Linked DNA regions of Cellulophaga sp. L1A9. The protein of the gene in region 1 interacts with the protein of each later gene in a pairwise test. Links are inferred from orthologs where the notes say so. Each region holds a gene or a part of one and is shown on either strand. Other genes may lie near its edges. The genes, in order: GQR94_RS14135 and GQR94_RS08800.

Evidence for each region.
Region 2: the proteins of GQR94_RS14135 (region 1) and GQR94_RS08800 interact in binary tests that used the Escherichia coli proteins (3 or more experiments, as listed by UniProt). The link is inferred for Cellulophaga sp. L1A9 from one-to-one orthologs.

Annotation. Positions count from the first base shown.
Region 1 is NZ_CP047027.1:3,223,065-3,230,893, reverse strand. What follows is about bases 2,184-5,050. They hold GQR94_RS14135 (aminoacyl-histidine dipeptidase), read right to left. Parts: upstream 4,413-5,050; coding sequence 2,955-4,412; downstream 2,184-2,954. Other genes in these bases: GQR94_RS14130 (DUF3810 domain-containing protein), read left to right, coding at 4,491-5,050; GQR94_RS14140 (M48 family metallopeptidase), read right to left, coding at 2,184-2,894. Outside these bases: GQR94_RS14150 (peptidylprolyl isomerase), read left to right, coding at 1-854; GQR94_RS14145 (glycoside hydrolase family 5 protein), read left to right, coding at 952-2,046; more of GQR94_RS14140, read right to left, coding at 2,127-2,183; more of GQR94_RS14130, read left to right, coding at 5,051-5,558; GQR94_RS14125 (amidohydrolase family protein), read left to right, coding at 5,702-7,829. UniProt on the Escherichia coli protein: Dipeptidase with broad substrate specificity. Requires dipeptide substrates with an unblocked N-terminus and the amino group in the alpha or beta position.
Region 2 is NZ_CP047027.1:2,043,498-2,051,279, forward strand. Bases 2,212-5,031 are described here. They hold GQR94_RS08800 (aminopeptidase P family protein), read left to right. Parts: upstream 2,212-2,883; coding sequence 2,884-4,179; downstream 4,180-5,031. Other genes in these bases: GQR94_RS08795 (glycosyl hydrolase), read right to left, coding at 2,212-2,655; GQR94_RS08805 (amidohydrolase family protein), read left to right, coding at 4,189-5,004. Also shown: more of GQR94_RS08795, read right to left, coding at 1-2,211; GQR94_RS08810 (fasciclin domain-containing protein), read right to left, coding at 5,048-5,644; GQR94_RS08815 (MarC family protein), read left to right, coding at 5,822-6,436; GQR94_RS08820 (YfcC family protein), read left to right, coding at 6,449-7,782.

The DNA.
Region 1 (7,829 bases):
ATCCTACAGGAACAGGAACGGGAAATCCTGGATATCGTTTTATTGATGAATTTGCAGATTCTTTAAGCCACAGCAAAAAAGGAATTCTATCTATGGCTAATTCAGGACCTAAAACAAACGGGAGTCAGTTTTTTATCACCCATAAAGCTACGCCTTGGTTAGACAATAAACATACCGTTTTTGGTGAGGTTGTTACCGGAATAGAAGTAGTAGATAGTATTGCCAATGTAGCAGTAGGCCAGAATAACAAGCCTGTTGATGCGGTGATCATGAACAAAATAAAAATTATCAGAAACGGTAAAGACGCAAAGAAATTTGATGCTGTTGCCGTAATGAAACAATATTTTGCTGATGAAGAAGTAAGAGAAAAAGAAGCAATAAGAATAGAAGCAGAACGTGAGGAAAAATTAAAACTAGCACAATCTAGTTTCGTTGAAGCCTTAGAAAATCAGAAAAAAACAGCAAAGACACTTGCATCTGGTTTAAAAATATTTACACTAACAGAAGGAACAGGCGAGAAACCTAAGGTAGGCCAGACTGCTAATCTATATTATGCGGGATATTTTGAAGATGGCCGTTTGTTTGACAGTAATATGGAAGAAATATCTACTTTAAACGGTCAGTTTAACTTTAACAGAAGAGATCAAGGTGGCTACGAACCAATGCCAATGTTAGTGAGTATGGATGCACCAATGATTGCAGGTTTCAAAGAAGCTGTAATGACTATGAAAGTAGGTCAGAAAATACGTGTTTTTATTCCTTCGCATTTAGCGTATGGCGAATCTGGTCGTGGTCCAATACCAGCAAGCACCGATTTAGTTTTCGATTTAGAAATGGTAAGTATTGGCGAATAATTAAAATTAGCCTTTTACCTGAAAATAAAAACACCTGCTTTATGCAGGTGTTTTTATTTACTATACCTTTAGACCTTAACCTATATAAATAATGATTATGAGAATTCCCCTTTTCAAAACAGTACTTTTAAGCCTATTTTTTTTAGTCTCCTGTAGTTCTGATGCAGAACCAGAAATTAATGACCCTGTAGATACAGAAGAAACAGCTACTCCAGAACCGGAAGTAGAGCCAGAAGCAGAACCAGAGACTGAACCCGAAGATAATACCAACAGTGAAACCGCTACAAACGTTGTGGAAGCCTACGGACAATTAAGTGTTTCTGGAACTAAAATTGTGGATAAAAATAATAATCCTATTCAACTCCGAGGCATGTCTTTATTTTGGAGCCAATGGATGGGACAGTATTATACCACAGAAACTGTAAACTGGTTGCATACAGATTGGAATGCCACAGTAATTAGAGCTTCTATGGGTATTGAAGATGCAGATGGATACATCAGTAATCCTGAAACCGAAAAGGCAAAAGTATTTACTGTGATTGATGCTGCTATTGAAGCTGGTATTTATGTGATTGTAGATTGGCATAGCCACCATGCCGAAAACTATCTTACGGAAGCCAAAGCATTTTTCGCTGAAGTAGCTCAAAAATATGGCGACCAACCCAATATTATTTATGAAACCTATAACGAGCCTTTAGATGTTTCTTGGGCTGGTGTTTTAAAACCCTATCATGAGAGTGTAATTGCAGAGATTAGAAAATACGATGCTAATAATATTGTAATTTGTGGCACAAGAACTTGGTCTCAACGTGTAGACGAGGTGGTAGGTAATGAAATTGATGATGATAATGTTGCCTATACATTGCATTACTACGCATCGAGCCATAAACAAGAACTAAGAGATATTGCGCAAATTGCTTTAAATAATAACCTAGCCATTTTTGTTACAGAATACGGTGTTACAGAAGCTTCTGGTAACGGGTATATTGATGAAGCTTCTGCCAACACTTGGTGGAGTTATTTAAACGACAACAAAATTTCTTGGTGTAATTGGTCTATAGCCGATAAAGATGAGAGTGCCGCAGCTTTAACACCTGGTGCCAGTGGCACAGGAAATTGGGCAGAAAGCGAGCTTACCGTTTCAGGGAAATTAGTTCGTGCAGAAATGTTAGCCAAAAATCCTACCTACTAGCCCACAGCTAGGAACACATAAAAAAAAGCTCCTTACAAATTAAGTTTGTAAGGAGCTTTTCTATAGTATAAATCTATTCTTTAATTCTTAGCATCTTGTTTTTCAGCCCATTCCTTAGCTCTTTCAGAACGTTTTGCAGAACCTGGGTGAGAAGAAGTTAAAGATCCTTTACCTCCATTATCACTTAAGGATGCTAATTTCTGAAAAGCACCTTCCATAGCGTGGTAATTTAAATCATGACGTACTAAAAACTCAAATCCGTATTTATCAGATTCAGATTCATTCGTCTGAGAAAATTGTGCATTTAATACATTTTCTACAAAACCACCAATTTCACCGTCTGCTAATACTTTACCAGAATTTGTATTGGCAACCGCCAAATCTTTAGCTGCAGAAATTTTGTATGCAGATTTATAACGCTCTTTTGAGTGTCCTAATTTAACATGTCCTATTTCATGACCAATAACACTTAAGATTTCATCATCCGACATTAAATCCATTAATCCAGCCATGACACGTACACTACCATCCGGAGTAGCAAATGCATTAATATCGGTAACTAAATACACTTTATAGTTCAAATCTAAACCGTCTTCACTTTCAAAACCTTTTACTAAGTTTGCCAAACGATCTGCATATGGATCACCAGCTTCGCCTACAGGGTTATTTTCATCCATCCAAACAACAGATTCTAATGACAATTTTGCCATATCTTCATCTGTTAAAGATGCTGCAGCGACCATTTTTTTCCCCGCATCAATATTCCCTTTTTTTAAAGCTTTACCGAATTGTGCTTGCAAACTAATTGTTCCTAAAGCAAAAACAGCCATTAAAATACTTGTTTTCATTATGTATGGTTTAATTATTTAAGTTTCAAATTTAATTTTAAAAGTGCAAATATGGTTTATTTACTCCGGAATATTTTCAAGAATATCTAAAGTAAACTTCCAAAACTTCTGTACAGATGAAATACTAACACGTTCATCTGGAGAATGCGCCCCTTTAATTGTTGGTCCGTAACTAATCATATCAAGGTCTGGATAATTCTGTCCTAGAATTCCACATTCTAAACCTGCATGACAAGCCACTACCTTTGGCTCTTCTTTAAAAACAGTTTTATATTGTACTTTTAACACCTCTAAAATAGCAGAATCTGGATTAGGGTTCCACCCTGGATAATCTCCACTTAAAGTTACTTTACAGTCCGCCAATTCAAAAGCAGATTTTAAAGCATATGCTAAATCCATTTTTGAAGAATCTACAGAAGAACGTGTTAAACAACCAATATGTATATTCCCACCTTCTACTTTTACGCGCGCCACATTATTAGAGGTTTCTACTAAATCATCAATAGCGGCACTCATAGCATATACACCATTATGTGCAGTGTATATTGCTTTTAAAAGATCTGATTGTGTTTTAAAACGCATAACCGATTTTGGTTTTTTAGCCTCAGATAAGCTAATCACCATATTAGGCTCTGTACCTAATTTTTCAGCCTTAATTGCATTCGCCCAAATCTCAAAGTCTTTTTTAAAATCTTGAACATTAGATTTTTTTAAACAAACAATGGCAACGCTTTCTCTTGGTATAGCATTCCGGAGACTTCCGCCATTAATTTCTGATATTCTAAGCTTATATTTTTCTGAACCTAAATACAAGATTCGGTTCATTAATTTATTGGCATTGCCCAAACCTTTATGGATATCCATTCCACTATGCCCACCAGTAAGCCCTTGAACTTTTACCTCAAAAGAAACAGCTCCCATTGGTGTAGAGCGCTCTTTATAGCTACGTTTCGCAGTCACATCAATACCGCCTGCACAACCTATGTCTATTTCATCATCTTCTTCCGTGTCTAAATTAAGTAAGATAGCTCCTTTTAGCACACCTCCTTTTAAACCCATAGCACCGGTCATCCCCGTTTCTTCATCAATAGTAAACAATGCTTCTAAAGCGGGGTGCGGAATGTTTGTACTCTCTAATAGTGCCATTATTGTAGCTACTCCCATACCATTATCTGCACCAAGGGTAGTCCCTTTTGCTTTTACCCAATCCTCTGCTATAAACATTTCTATACCTTGCGTATCAAAGTCAAAAACAGTATCATTATTTTTTTGGTGGACCATATCTAAATGAGATTGAAGCGTTACCATCTTACGCTTTTCAAAACCCTTAGTTGCTGGCTTTCTAACAATCACATTCCCTACGTCATCCTTAAAAGTTTCAAACCCTAAACTTTTCCCGAAATCTAACATAAACTCAATAACCCGCTCTTCTTTTTTAGAAGGTCGTGGTACCGCATTTAAATCTGCAAATTTATTCCAAACAGCTTTAGGCTCTAGTTGTCTTATCTCTTTACTCATATTTTTTTTATCTTCTTCAAAAATACGGATACTTAAAGAATACCGTATTTTTGAGACTAGAAATTTTTAATTTGATGCATGAATAATAAATTTAAAAATGCAATTGCATTAAGCTTACCACTTCAGTTTCTTCTGGTTCAATGGCTAAGCAACTATCCTGAGCTTATTGAAAAATATTTCAGCACAGGCATCTATTTATATTCCTCAAAATTTTTTCGTTTTCTTTTAGGATGGGTTCCTTTTTCCGTGGGTGATGTATTATATGCCTTGCTCATTCTATATGCACTTAGGTATCTTATTGTAAAACGAAAACACATAGGAGCTCATAAACTACTTTTCTTAAGAAATGTAACTGTGGTTCTCGCGGTCGCCTATTTTACTTTTAATATATCATGGGGCCTCAACTACCATCGGGAACCTATTTCAAAGAAATTAGCGTTGGAAGAAAAGACATCAAAAAAAGAGCTCATTTCTTTTGTTGAAACTTTAATCCTAAAAACAAACCAAACACAAATGACCCTTGTGGGCGATTCCACTAAAATGGTGAAAATTCCCTATTCCAATAAAGAAATTTTTAAGAAAACTATTGAAGGATACAAAAGCTTAGAAAAAATTCATCCTTTTTTAGGGTATCATCAAAAAAGCATAAAAGAATCTTTGTTCAGCTATCCCTTAAGTTACATGGGGTATGGCGGATATTTAAATCCGTTCACGAATGAAGCACAAGTAAATGGGCTGATCCCTGCATTTCGTTTTCCTGTTATTACAGGTCATGAAATAGGACATCAACTGGGGTATTCCGCAGAAAATGAAACCAATTTAATCGGCTATTTAGTCACCTTAAATAATGACGATATACAATTTAAATATTCGGCATATGCGTATGCATTGAGTTACTGTTTAAGCAATATTAAAGAGAATGATAATGCACTTTTTAAAAGATTAATAGCTAAAGTAAACGCTGGTGTATTACAAAATTATCAGGAATTAAACACCTTTTGGTTGCAGTATGAAAACGTAACAGAACCCCTATTTAAAGCAGTTTTTAATTCCTTTCTAAAAGTAAATAAGCAAGAAGATGGCATTAAGAGCTACAGCAAAGTTGTTTTTTTGCTAGTAAGTTATCATCAAAAATACCCGCTCTAAAATACCTATCTTCAATTTAAAAGTAGTTTTTTTTATAAGTCAATATAAGCTTGCCAATAATCTGTTAAAATCAAAGTAATACTTTCCATATACTACCAATTTAACTTATTTTTAAGACAGACTAATTAACTAAAACTACATATATGAAAATGCGATTACTCGTGCTCACCTTCCTATGGTGCAGCAGTTATCTATTTGCGCAAGATTATTTTCCCAAAAATGATGGCGTTAAATCTAAAAACAACAACTTCACTGCTTTTACCAATGCTAAAATTTATGTGACGCCAACTCAAATCATTGAGAACGGAACACTTTTAATCCAAAATGGTAAAGTAGTGCAAGCTGGTAAAACGGTAAGCCTACCAAAAAACACGGTGACTATTGATTTAAGCGGAAAATCTATTTACCCTTCTTTTATTGATATCTACTCTGATTTTGGTATTGAAAAACCCAAACGACCTGCAAGAGGTCGTAGAACCGCAGAATATGAACCTTCAAGAGAAGGTTTTTATTGGAATGACCATATTATGCCCGAAAATAACGGCATCAGCACATTTAAATATGATTCTAAAAAAGCTAAAGAATTATTAAAAGCGGGCTTTGGTGTTGTAAACTCACATCTTCAAGATGGTATTGCTAGAGGCACAGGGGTTTTAATTGCGTTAAATACAGAGGGTACCGATGCTAACCGTGTACTCGATGATAAATCTGCTCAGTATTTCTCTTTTGAACGTAGTGTAATTAAAAATCAATCGTACCCAACTTCATTGATGGGAACTACTGCCCTACTGCGTCAGATGTATAGTGATATGAATTGGTATGCTCAAGGAAAATCTGATACTAAAGACCGGTCTTTAGAAGCGCTGATTGCCAATAAAAATTTAGTCCAAATTTTTGAAGCTAAAGATAAAGGCAATGATTTATTAGCTGATAAAATTGGTGATGCAAATGGAATACAATATGCAATTGTTGCGGGTGGTGATGAATACGAAAGTATTGCCGACATAAAAGCAACTGGTGCCAAATATATTTTGCCTTTAAATTTTCCTGATGCTTATGACGTATCTAACCCTTACCAAGCAGGATATGTTTCTTTAGAGGATATGCGTTACTGGAACCAAGCGCCATTAAATCCTAAAATGATGGCCGATAATGGTATTTCTTTTTCCTTTACAATGCATGATTCTAAATCATCTGCAAAGTTTAAAGAAAATCTAATGAAAGCTATTACTTACGGACTTTCAAAAACGAAAGCTTTAGAAGCGTTAACCACTGTTCCTGCTTCAATATTAGGCAAAAGCTCAAAAATAGGTTCACTACAATCAGGTAGTTATGCCAACTTCCTAATTACCTCTGGTGATATTTTTGAAAAAGGAACCACATTATATGAAAACTGGGTCCAAGGCAGTAAGACTATTGTAAATGACATCAACCTAAAAGATATTAGAGGTGATTATAGTTTAAATACTGACGGTACTGCTTTTGCAATTTCAATTAGTGGAGAAGCTAGCAAACCTAAAGTTGAAATCAAGCAAGACACTGTAAAACTAAAGTCTAAAATTAGTTTTGCGAACGACTGGTTGGATTTATCTTTTTCTACGGATAAAGGTGAAAAAATATACCGGATGACTGGTTTAGTGACTACAACTGATGAATTATCAGGGCGACTCATTTTGCCAAATGGAAAAGAAACTACTTTTAAAGCGAATAAAACAAAAAGCTTTGAAGACAAAGATAAAGATGAAAAGGAGAAAAAGACTCCTAAAATTATGCCTATAACCTACCCTAACATTGGATACGGTTATACTTCTATACCACAACAAGAAACGCTTTTATTTAAAAACGCTACCGTTTGGACGAGTGAAGATGCAGGAGTTTTAAAAAATACTGATGTTCTTATTAAAAACGGAAAAATAACCAAAATTGGTACTAATTTAAATGCAGGCAGTGCAAAAGTTATTGATGCTACTGGTAAGCATTTAACCGCTGGAATCATAGATGAACATACCCATATAGCGCTTTTAGATGTAAACGAAGCAGGGCAAAACTCCTCTGCTGAAGTTACCATGGAAGATGTGGTGAATATTGAAGACATGAACATTTACCGCAACTTGGCGGGTGGTGTTACCTCTGGTCAACTCCTTCATGGATCTGCTAACCCAATCGGTGGCCGTTCTGCAATCATTAAATTAAAATGGGGAGAATCTGCAAAAAACATGATCTATGACAACAGTCCTAAATTCATAAAATTTGCTTTGGGTGAAAATGTAA
Region 2 (7,782 bases), 1.2 Mb from region 1 along the record:
TTGTATTGAAGTGTTGCTTACTTCTACACCATTGCTTGCAAGTATGCTCGCTTCTAAGGTTTCTGGAGTATTTGTGAAAAAACTAAGATCTAAACCTGGTGTTTGTGGTTCGCCCCAAGTACTCCAAGAAGATCCCCATCTAGTAGAATACTTAATATTTTCTGGCTGAAAAACATGTATCTCTTTAAGGAGTATCTCAGAAGTCATTTTCTGTAAATTACTAATATCGGCCTTATAAATACTACGCCCGTGAGTACCTACGATTAAATGTTTTGCTTCGGGTTGAATGACTAAATCGTGAATCGCAACATTGGGGATGTCGTTTTGAAAAACTTCCCAAGATTCACCTCTGTTTAAGGATATATATAAGCCATTGTCTGTTCCAACAAATAATAAATTTTCGTTTTCAGGGTCTTCTATAATAACATTTACAGGAGAAGAAGGGATATTATTGGCAATGTCTTGCCATGTTTTTCCAAAATCGTCACTTACGTAAATATAAGCCTCAAAATCATCACTTCGGTATCCATTTAAAGTGGCGTAAATGCGTTCTTTTTTATGTTTGGAAGCGAGGACTCGTGTCACCCAAAGGTTTTTTGGTAATGAGTTAGCGATGTTATCCCAGCTACCGCCACCATTTTGTGTCATATATACCAAACCATCGTCACTACCCGTATAGATTAAGCCGAATTTAAATGGAGATTCTGATAGGGTAGTTAAAGTTCCAAAAGCTACATTGCCTTCTTTGCCTCCGTTGGTTAAATCTGTAGATATGGTTTCCCAATCTGTTCCTTGGTTTAGGGACCTATGTAATTTATTGCCTCCTAAGTAAAGTATGTCTTGATTGTGAGAAGATAGTAGAATAGGAGTTTGCCAATTAAAACGGTAAGGTGTTTCTCCCAATTCGTGTTTAGGCTGAATATAATCTCGTTTTTTGTTTTCTAAATCTAAACGAAAGTAGTTTCCAAACTGAAAACCAGTATATATAATATTCGCATTCCGGTTATCTATTTGAACTTGCATACCGTCTCCACCCAAAATAGATTTCCAAGGATAATCTCCAGTTTGATGCCAAGCTGTGCTTTCTTCTGCTGTATTCGGACCTTTCCAGACGCCATTGTCTTGAAGACCGCCATAGATATTATAGGGTTTTTCGTTATCGACATTAATAGCATAGAATTGGCCCACGGCAGGAGTGTTGCTTTTAATCCAATTGGCGCCATCATCGTAGGAGATATTTACGCCACCATCATTTCCATTTATTAAATGACCAGACATTTTAGGGTTTACCCATAATGCATGATGATCCGCATGAACATTATCACCATTAATAGAAATATAGGTTTTTCCGCCATCATCGGACCTGATGATAGGTACTCCAGCAAGATAGATTTTATCAACATTGCTAGGGTCTACATTTATTTGAGCAAAGTAATATCCATAGCTGTAAAACAAATCATCTATGTAATTTTCGTTTTGTTTTTCCCATGTAATTCCTCCATCATTACTTCTGTAGACTTCTGCGCCAATTACTGGGGTATCAAAAAGCATGGAGTTGGCGTCTTCTAAATATTTCGCTAAATCTATTGGTTTTACACTTCCGCTACGCACCAATTGTTTTACATTATCTGCTCGGTATTTTTCTTGAAAACCATTAGTTTTCAGGTACTCGTTTAGTTTTTTGTCTTCTATTTTTAAAAGATCGTCGGCGGTCATCGACTTAAAATCTTCTTTCGTTAATCCCTCAGATTTTTTTAATGATGCTAATTTTTCTCTTCTAGATTGGTTGTCATGAACAGCATAAACGGTATTTTCATCAAAAACAGCTAGACCAATTCTGCCGACACCTTCGCCAGTAGGAAAGCCGCTTGTAGGTGTAGTTACTTTTGTCCAAGTAGTACCTGCGTCGGTACTTTTGTAAATTCCTGAACCATTGCCATTCCCTATGAAATCCCATGCCTTTCTACCTTTTTCCCATGTGGCCGCGTACATGATGTTAAAATTATTAGGAGCAAAAGCAACATCTATAACACCTGTCGTAGTATTAACAAATAGGGTTTTTTTCCAGGATTTACCGCCATCTGTTGTTTTGTAAATTCCACGTTCTTCATTGTCAGAATACAAATGACCGGTAGCGCCAACAATTACATCGTCTGCATTGTTAGGGTTTATAAGTATTCTTCCGATATGTTGAGAATCTAATAAGCCAGCATTTTCCCATGTTTTTCCTTGATCTGTAGATTTTAAGATACCAATTCCGGCATAAGAAGATCTGGAAGCGTTATTTTCTCCAGTACCTACCCAGATAATACCATTATTCCAGTCTACAGCAATATCACCTACATTTTGAGTGGGAGCATTGTCTAAAATAGGAATAAAGGTGGTGCCATTGTTCTTCGTGTGCCAAACGCCTCCAGAGGCATAACCTACGTAAAATTCTGTAGGGTTTTTGGGGTTCACATCAACATCTACGACGCGCCCACTCATTACAGTAGGGCCTACATTGGTAAAAGGTATGTTTTTTACAATGGAACTATTTGTTAATTGTTCTTTTTGGCGCAATGCATTTGCAATATCTTCTGAGCTTGAAGGAGCGTTTTGTGCAAAAATAAACGTAGCAGAAAGGAATAGGGGTAAGCCTAAAAATTTGTTCATAATGTGTTGGTTGTAATTAGTCATCGGAAAGTTAAGAAATCTAGCGTAAAGATTACAAGGACTTGACTTTAAATGAGAAAATATTACCTTTCTATTAACAGGGGCTTGTGTGTATTAATTCTTACTTTTGAAGTGATTAAAAGTTATAGGCGTTTTAATTCGCAATTCTTACGATTTATATGTCGCGGCAATGTATAGCTGATTTTAATAAAAAAATATCTTTTACAAATGAAATACGATTTAATAAAAAATTCACTTTTTATAAAAAACAGAAAGAAATTTATGGCAGCTATGCTTCCTAAAAGTATAGCTGTTTTTAACTCTAACGATGTGTATCCTATAAGTGCAGATGCCACAATGCCTTTTGAGCAACACCGAGATATATTTTACCTTTCGGGAGCAGATCAAGAAGAAACTATTTTAGTTTTATTTCCTGATGCCTTAAATAAGAAACACCGCGAAGTACTTTTTGTTCGTGAAACAAATGAGCATATTGCGGTTTGGGAAGGAGAGAAACTGACGAAAGAAAAGGCAACTTTGGTTTCTGGGATAGAAACAGTATACTGGTTGTCCGATTTTGAAAAGATTTTCTTCGATTTGATGACGGAAGCAAGTACAATCTATTTTAATACTAATGAGCATTACCGCCAAGCGGTAGAAACGCAAACCAGAGAAGACCGTTTTATTCAGAAATGTAAATTACAATTCCCTGCACATCAATATGCAAAAAGCAATCCTATTTTACAGGAAATTAGAGGCGTAAAAGAACCGGAAGAATTGGCGTTAATGCAAACGGCTTGTAATATCACAGAAAAAGGATTTAGAAGATTGCTTGGTTTTGTTAAGCCAGATGTATGGGAGTATGAAATTGAAGCAGAACTCTTGTATGAATTTATTCGCAATAGATCTAAAGGTTTTGCGTATACCCCAATTATAGCATCAGGAAATAATGCCAATGTACTTCATTATATAGAGAACAACCAGCAATGTAAAGCGGGCGATTTAATTTTGATGGATGTCGCAGCGGAATATGCCAACTACTCAAGTGATTTGACTAGAACCATTCCTGTTAGTGGAAAATTTACGCCAAGACAAAGAGAAGTGTACGATGCTGTCCTACGTGTTAAAAATGAAGCAACTAATATGTTGGTTCCAGGAACTATCTGGTCAGAATATCATAAAGAAGTGGGTAAAATAATGACTTCGGAATTAATCGGACTTAAATTACTCGATAAGGCAGATGTGAAAAATGAAAATCCAGAATGGCCAGCTTATAAAAAATACTTCATGCATGGTACGAGTCACCATATAGGATTAAATACCCATGATTACGGTGCGTTAAAAACACCAATGAAAGCAAATATGGTATTTACGGTGGAGCCAGGAATTTATATTCCAAATGAAAATATGGGAATTCGTTTAGAAGATGATGTCGTAATTCAAGAAAAAGGAGCTCCCTTTAATTTGATGCAAAACATTCCTATCGAAGCAGACGAGATTGAAAATTTAATGAATAAAAACTAATGTTTTCCAATGATTATAGATGTTCATACGCATATAAATAACTACCATGAAGATCGTGTAGTTTCTCTTGAAGAGTGTTTAGATAAGCTTACACAGACCATGATTGAGAATAACGTAGATTATTCTTTGGTTCTAACCTCCTATAAGGTAAATGAACACAGGCCAAGTACAAAGCAAGTCGTTGAGGCCATAAGTGGGAGAGATAATTTGGGGGTTGTAGCAGGTATAAGCTACCTTAATTATACGTATAGAGACTTAAGAGAAATAGGCGATTATTTGGAGCAAGGACTGATAAAGGCCTTGAAATTTTATCCTGGATATGAGCCTTTTTATCCGAACGATATTCGGTTAAAAGTGGTGTATGAAATGGCATTAGAGTATGATGTTCCAGTAATGTTTCATTCAGGAGATACCTATGCGCCAACGGGTAGAATTAAATATTCTCATCCTATTCATATTGATGATTTGGCTGTAGATTATCCAGACTTGAAGATTGTTATTTGCCATGTAGGAAATCCGTGGATTAAAGATTGTATGGAAGTAGTCTATAAGAATAAGAATGTGTATGCAGATATTTCTGGATTGGTATTGGGTGATTTTTCTACCAAATTTGAGAAATACATGAAGAAAGGTATCGAAGAAATGATTACGTATGCAGGGAATCCAAAGTATTTACTTTATGGTACAGATTGGCCCATCTCTAATATGAAATCATATTTAAAATTCATGAAGCACTTGAATATTCCTGAAGATAAGAAAGAATTAATTCTTTGGCAGAACGCTGCAGAATTGTATAAGATTGATATTTCTAAGTTGAAAAAATAAAAAACGACCCATAGCGGGTCGTTTTTTTATAAAAGTGTAAAATTTATAGTCCAGGAGACAATACCGTATCAATAACATGTATAAAGCCATTAGACTGCTTAGCATCAATAATAGTTACAGTGGCCATGTGGCCTGTTTCATCTATAAGCTTTAGGTTTTTACCGTCAAACATCGCTTTTAAAATTTTGCCATTCAACGTTTTAAATTCTGTTTTTCCTTTTCCTTTTTTTACCGCTTTGATTAAATCTTCTGAGGTATATTTTCCAACCAAAACATGGTATGTTAATATGGATTGCAGTTTTTCTTTATTTTCATTCTCTAATAATCCGTTTAGAGTGCCTTTTGATAATTTTTCAAAAGCAGTATCGGTTGGAGCAAAGACGGTATAAGGTCCTTCGCCTTGTAATGTTTGTTTAAGATCTGCAGCAATTATAGCGGCCGATAAAAGAGTATGATCTTTAGAATTTTGTGTATTGGAAACAATATCTTTATAGGGATGTGTCTCTAGGTTTTCAATATTTTTTGTTTCTTCTTCTATTTCCTTATCCTTTTTCGTTGACATATCTTGCCCAAAAGAGAAATTTGCAGCTAGGATAAAGACTGATAAGGATATAGATTTTAAAAATGCATTGGTTATCATGAAGAACTACTTTGTTTGATTATGTCATATCTACGGAGTTTTCCTCTTTAAGGTTTGCTTTTAAATTACCTTTATGAAGAGTTTAACTAAATACGGGGCGCACTTTTACTTTGACGCCTTATCTAAAATAGATATTTTCGCCCAGAAATCCGATTTTATTCTATTGTAAACGAACATATGAAAGAAATAATTACAACGATATTTTTTCTAATTGCAGTTATTGACCCTTTGGGCTCAGTGCCTGTTTATTTAGAAGCAACCAAAAATTTTGATAAAAAACATAAAAGAAAAATAGCGGTAAGAGCATCATTAATAGCTTTTGTAATCTTACTTTTTTTTATCGGGATTGGTCAATTAATTTTAGAAGGAATGGAAGTTTCTTTAGATGCATTTCAAATTTCTGGGGGTGTTATTCTTTTTCTATTTGCTTTAACAATGATCTTTGGTGATGGAAAACCCGAAAATGAAAAAAATCAGATTAAAGATTATAAGCATGTTTCCATTTTTCCGATTGCGATTCCTTCCATTGCATCGCCGGGAGCAATTATGGCGGTAGTGTTAATGACAAACAATAATATTTACTCGGTAGAGCAACAAGCCATAACTACAATTTTAGTGTTAATTGTGGTAGCCTTGACATGTTTACTGCTATTGGCTGCTAATGTAGTTCAGGAAAAAGTTGGCGAATATGGGATTACAGTGATTAGTAAAGTAATGGGGCTGATCTTGGCATCTTACGCTATCCAAAGTATTTTAACAGGTTTAAAAGAGTTCTTTACTATACTACATTAATTTGTGAGCAAGATGAAAAAATTTAAATTTCCGACAGCGCAAACCATCTTAATTGTTATCGCTTTATTGGTGGCTATTTTAACTTGGTTTATACCAGCAGGGAAATATGACTCATTAAAATATAATGCAGCCAATAACACATTTGAAATAAGTAGTACCACAGAAACAGAAACTATCCCTGCTACCCAAGAGCGTTTAGCGCAACTAAATATTCAAATTCCATTAGAGAAATTTACCAGTGGGGCCATTTATAAACCTATTAACATCCCGAATACTTACACGCAGTTAACGGCAAACCCACAGGGATTTTCAGAATTTGTACAAGCACCAATAAAGGGGATTATAGAGGCTTCAGATATTATATTTCTTGTTTTAATCATTGGAGGGTTAATTGGGATTATGAATCATACCGGTGCTTTCGATGCAGGAATAGCCAGTTTGGCAAAAACACTAAACGGTCGCGAATATATTCTGATTATTGTGGTGACCACTTTGGTGGCTATTGGGGGAACAACTTTTGGTTTGTCTGAAGAAACCATGGCTTTCTACCCTATTTTAATTCCTGTTTTTTTAGCAGCAAAATATGATGCATTAGTGGGACTGGCTTCAATTTTTATTGGTTCAGCTGTTGGTTGTTTGTTTAGTATCACCAATCCTTTTGCTACAATTATTGCCTCTGATGCTGCGGGAATAAGTTGGACAACAGGGATGATGGGACGTTCCGTAATGTTGTTACTCTGTCTAATTGTCTGCATTGTCTATATTCTTCAATATGCTAAAAAGGTAAAAAAGGACCCTACCAAGTCCTTGATTTATGACCAGAAGGAAGAAATGAATGCGGCTTTTGGCCTGAAAACAGAAAAATTGTTAGTGCTCTCGCCACGATTAAAATTTATATTAATCGTTTTTTCATTATCCTTTGTGGTCATGATTATCGGGGTGTCTTTTTTAGATTGGTGGTTTATAGAAATGACCAGTACGTTTTTAGTAGCGGCAATACTTATTGGAATCATTGGGAGAATTAAAGAGCATCAATTTGTAGAGGCTTTTGCAAAAGGAGCAGGAGAGTTATTGAGTGTTGCCTTCATCATCGGGATTGCACGTGGGGTTACTACTCTTATGAACGATGGATTAATCAGTGATACCGTATTGTATTATGCTAGTACCGCTACTGAGGGAATGAATAAAGGAGTTTTTGCAAACCTATTGATGTTTATCTATTCTGGCTTGGCTTTTTTTATTCCTTCACAATCAGGTATGGCAGTATTGACCATGCCAATTATGTCTCCTTTGGCAGATACGGTAGGTGTTGGGCGTGAGGTGGTGGTAAATTCTTATTTGTATGG